2 regions of the Achromobacter sp. CSND-B12 genome follow, and region 2 is predicted to be linked to the other one. Evidence: predicted binding sites of a transcription regulator. Region 2 holds the regulator's gene; the other holds the start of a gene.
The links. The regulator HrcA, encoded in region 2, represses chaperone genes, less so after heat shock. The targets are predictions, from matches to a motif close to TTAGCACTCNNNNNNNNNGAGTGCTAA.

Region 1: the regulator HrcA is predicted to act here: its motif matches at 1,161-1,187, upstream of groES (co-chaperone GroES).

Annotation. Positions count from the first base shown of each region.
Region 1 covers NZ_JBREGJ010000001.1:2,101,375-2,103,772, reverse strand. The annotation lists gene groL (chaperonin GroEL) at 1-778, opposite strand, end outside; gene groES (co-chaperone GroES) at 816-1,103, opposite strand; gene ACUTAG_RS09840 (hypothetical protein) at 1,760-2,398, opposite strand, start outside.
Region 2 covers NZ_JBREGJ010000001.1:4,455,898-4,458,295, reverse strand. The annotation lists gene hemH (ferrochelatase) at 1-923, opposite strand, end outside; gene hrcA (heat-inducible transcriptional repressor HrcA) at 969-1,973, opposite strand; gene ACUTAG_RS21070 (NAD kinase) at 2,103-2,398, shown strand, end outside.

The sequences.
Region 1 (2,398 bases), 2.4 Mb from region 2:
CCAGGGCTTCGCCCTCGACGTCTTCGGCGATGATCAGCAGCGGACGGCTCGACTTGGCGACTTGTTCCAGCACCGGCAGCAGGTCACGGATGTTGCTGATCTTCTTGTCGAAGATCAGGACGAACGGATCTTCCAGCGCGGCGACTTGCTTTTCCGGGCTGTTGATGAAGTAGGGCGACAGGTAGCCGCGGTCGAATTGCATGCCTTCGACGACGTCCAGCTCGTTTTCCAGCGACTTGCCGTCTTCGACGGTGATGACGCCTTCCTTGCCGACCTTGTCCATCGCGTCAGCGATGATCTGGCCGATCGAGGAATCGCTGTTGGCCGAGATCGAGCCGACCTGGGCGATTTCCTTGCTGGTCGTGACCGGCTTGGATTGCTTCTTCAGTTCGGCGACGGCGGCGGCGACGGCCTTGTCGATGCCGCGCTTCAGGTCGATCGGGTTGAAACCGGCGGCAACGTACTTCAGGCCTTCCTGAACGATGGCCTGGGCCAGCACGGTGGCGGTGGTGGTGCCGTCACCGGCGTTGTCGGAGGTCTTGGAGGCGACGTCCTTGACCAGCTGGGCGCCGATGTTCTCGAACTTGTCCTTCAGTTCGATTTCCTTGGCGACGGAGACGCCGTCCTTGGTCACGGTCGGGGCGCCGAACGAGCGCTCCAGCACGACGTTGCGACCCTTGGGGCCCAGGGTGGTCTTGACGGCGTTGGCGAGGACATTCACGCCACGGACGATGCGCACGCGGGCGTCGTCACCGAACAGTACTTGCTTGGCAGCCATTTGTTAGCTTCCTTCGAAAATTCGTTTGAGGCAGGGTTTACTGGACCACGGCGAGGATTTCGTCCTCGCGGATGACGAGCAGCTCTTCGCCATCGACCTTGACGGCCTGGCCGGCGTACTTGCCGAACAGAACCTTGTCGCCAGCCTTCAGGTCGACCGGCAGGATCTTGCCGTCTTCGGTCTTCTTGCCGGGGCCGACGGCCACGACTTCACCCTGGTCGGGCTTTTCAGCGGCGCTGTCGGGGATGACGATGCCCGACGCAGTCTTGCGCTCGTTTTCGAGGCGTTTGACGATCACGCGATCGCCCAGGGGACGCAAGGCCATGAGGAACTCCTGTTACTAAAGAAGAAAGTGAATGATCGGTTGGGCCCGGGAGGACTGTTAGCACTCACCGGAGTCGAGTGCTAATTATAGGGATGATGTTCCGGGGTTCAAGGGGGAGAGCGGTGGCTGTTACATATGGGGCGGGCGGCCATGCTCCTTATGGTGCGTCCCTTTTTTTGGCGGGTTGAGCTGAAGGGTCCGAGGAGCAAGAGTCTGCTGCAGAAGTTCGCCGAACATGGAAAGTTGGTTGCTCAATTTGAAAAGTAACAATGGTGTGGAACCAAGAGCGCTGCGGCCTGCTGCCTTGTTCAGGTGCTGAGGTCATGTCCGTGGGACTGCACAAGCGAGAGCTTTGGTTTCCAGCACAAGTGAGTTCTCGAGTTCAGAACGAGTGGAAACGCTGCTGCTCGCGTCGTTGAAGTTGGAATTCTCCGTGAACTACGCGGCGTAGTCGCCGTAGAAGGCATCCTGCGGCGACTTGATGTTTCTTGCGCTATGCCGGGCAATCCCGCCCGGCACCGGAGATCCAGCAATGCAGCATTCCATCGCTTTCCACACCGTCGACCACGTCGCGGGCGCGCTCTTCGTTCGCCACCTTTGTCTAGAAAATCGACGGGCATTTTTCCGGCAGCGGGGCGGTGAAGCCGATCTAACGGTCAGGCCAGCGCAAGCCCGCTGTGCGCGCGGGTGCGGTCGTCGTGCAGGTCCTGCACGGCCAGCGCAGCTGGATGCACGTTCAGCGTATTGCCCACGCTGCCCAGGTATTGGCAGGCGGCAAAACCTTGCGTGGCCTTTTCGTAGCGCGCCACCCAGGCGTTGCGTGCGGCCTGCTTCTCAAACGGCACCGGCCAGACGCTCGGGCGCGGCAGGTGTTCGTCGATGTCCGCGCGCCATGGCTTGGCGCTCAAGCGCGCACGAAAACAATTCTGGTTACGGCACATGCGCGCATAGACCGGGTCGGCGCCCAGCGCCTCGAAAGCTTCGGACACGCCGCCATCCGTGGGGGCGAACACGTCGTGCATCACCAGAATGCGTGCGCCCGAGGGCGTGCGGTACAGCCGCAGGTGCCAGTCGGGTCGTTGCTGGATGAACTGATCCAGGCGCTCCCGCAGGCCCGTCAGCGGATCGCTTTTGTCCTCGGTCAGGCGCAGCCCCTCGGCGCGTGCGCGCCAGAAGCCGAACGCCGTCACCAGCATGAGCGTGGCCAGGCCCGCCATCGCCGAGTACGTGGTGTAGCCAACCGCGAAGGCCATCAGAAACGCCGCGCCGATCACCGTCAGCCCGCGCGCGTTGCC
Region 2 (2,398 bases):
AGACAGTCTGCCACAAATCCCGGACACACCACATCCACCTCGGTCACGCCCGAGGCGGCCAGCGCCTTCAGGGTCGGTTCAGTATAGGGTTCGAGCCAGCGGGCGGTGCCGAAGCGGCTCTGGAAGGTCACTTCGATCTGCTCGCGCGGCAGCGAGAGACGCTGCGACAGCAGCCGCGCGGTTTCCATGCAGTCGCGGTAATACGGATCGCCCAGCTCGATGGAATAACGCGGCAATCCGTGGAAACTCATGACCAGTTTCTGCGGCTTGCCGTGCTCGCGCCAATGCGCCTCGATGCTGGCGGCCAGCGGATCCAGGTAGAGGGGTTCCTGGTGGAAGCGCTTGATGAAGCGCATTTCCGGCTGGTCGCGCAGCCGGGCCGCATGGCGCGTGACGGCATCGACCACGGTGGCGGTGGTGCTGGCGGCATACTGCGGGTACAGCGGCACGGTCAGGATGCGTTCGCATCCTTGCGCCCGCAAGCGCGAGATGGCGTCGGGGATCGAGGGATTGCCGTAGCGCATGCCCAGCTCGACCACCGCCTCGACGCCGGCGGCGCTCAAGGCCGCCTGCACGCCTTCGGCCTGGCGGCGGCTGTAGACCATCAGCGGCGAGCCGTCCTTGAGCCAGACGCCGGCATAGCGCGGCTCCAGTTTCTTGGGACGCAGCGTCAGCACCAGGCCGTGCAGGATCGGCTTCCAGAGATAGCGCGGGATCTCGATCACGCGGGGATCCGACAGGAATTCGCCCAGGTACTTGCGGATGTCCTTCTTGCCAGGGGTGTCCGGCGTGCCAAGGTTCACCAGCAGCACGCCGACCTTGCCTTCGACCCGCGGCGGCGGATCTTCGTTGAAGGGGTCTTCCTGCTCGGCTTCGGGCAGGTAGCGTTCAGGCCAGAGATACTTGAACAGGCGAAGAAACACAAAAACTCCCCTTCCTCCGCCAGGAGGATGTCGGTTCGGGTGGGACTACTGGTTGTGGCTGAGGGCGTTGGACAGCAGGCGGGCCGTAATGTCCACGATCGGGATGACACGCTCGTAGGCCATGCGGGTTGGGCCGATCACGCCGAGCGTGCCGACCACCTTGCCGTCCACGCCGTAGGGCGCGGTGATGACCGAGACCTCTTCCATCGGCACCAGCTGGGAATCGCCGCCGATGTAGATCTGCACCCCCTGCGCCCGGCTCGACACGTCGAGCAGCTGCAGCAGGTCGGTCTTTTTCTCGAACAGCGAGAACATCTTGCGCAGGCGGTCCATGTCGGACGCGATGTCAGTGACGTCGAGCAGCTTGCGCTCGCCCGAGATGACCACGGCGTCGCCATCCTCGGCCGCTTCGGCGCTGGCCTCGACCGCCGCCTGCATCAGCCGGGAGATGTCCTCGCGCAACTGCGCCAGTTCGGTCGAGAGGGTGCGCCGCACCGCGTCGAAGGACTTGCCGGCGAAATGGACGTTGAAGAAATTGCCCGCCTCCAGCAGTTCGGCCTCGGCGTAGTCGCGCTGCACGAACAGGATGCGGTTCTGCACGTCGCCGTCGGGCGTGACGATGATCAGCAGCACGCGCTTGTCGGACAGGCGGATGAATTCGATCTGGCGAAAGACCTGGGCCCGCTTGGGAGTCAGCACCACGCCGGCGAACTGGGTCAGGTTCGACAGCAGCGCCGCGGCGGCGTTGACCGCGCGGGTGGGTTCGGCCGCCGCCAGCATGTCGCCCATGTTGTGGGGTTCGAGCTGGTAGGACTGCACCGCCAGCAGCGAATCGACGAACATGCGGTAGCCACGGGGCGTGGGAATGCGCCCCGCGGAGGTGTGCGGACTGTGGATCAGGCCCAGTTCTTCCAGGTCCGCCATGACGTTGCGGATGGTGGCGGGCGACAGATCGAAAACCTTCGATAGCGTCCGCGAGCCGACTGGTTGCCCATCGGCGATGTAGCGTTCGATCAACGCTTTCAGTAATGCGCGTGCGCGGTCATCCATAGCGGGTATTTTAGGGAATCTTTTCCAATTAAGGCGATTTTTGTCCCGCAAGCCGATATGCGGCCCCATATAATCGGCTAACAGGCCCGATTCCGGACCGATTTCGTTTTTCTGATTCGCCTTGCCACCATGCACTTTCCTACCGTCGCGCTGATCGGCAGATACCAGGACACCGGCCTGGCCACTCCGCTAAGGGCGCTCGCGCACGCGCTCACGCAGGCCGGGCGGCAGGTGCTCGTCGATGCCGACACGGCCCGCAACACCGGCCTCACGGAATACCCGGTCGCCACTTACGAAGAGATCGGCAAGGATGCGTCGCTGGCGGTGGTCATGGGCGGCGACGGCACGGTGCTGGGCGCCGCGCGCCACCTCGCGCCCTACGGCGTGCCGGTGGTCGGCATCAACCACGGCCACCTGGGTTTCAT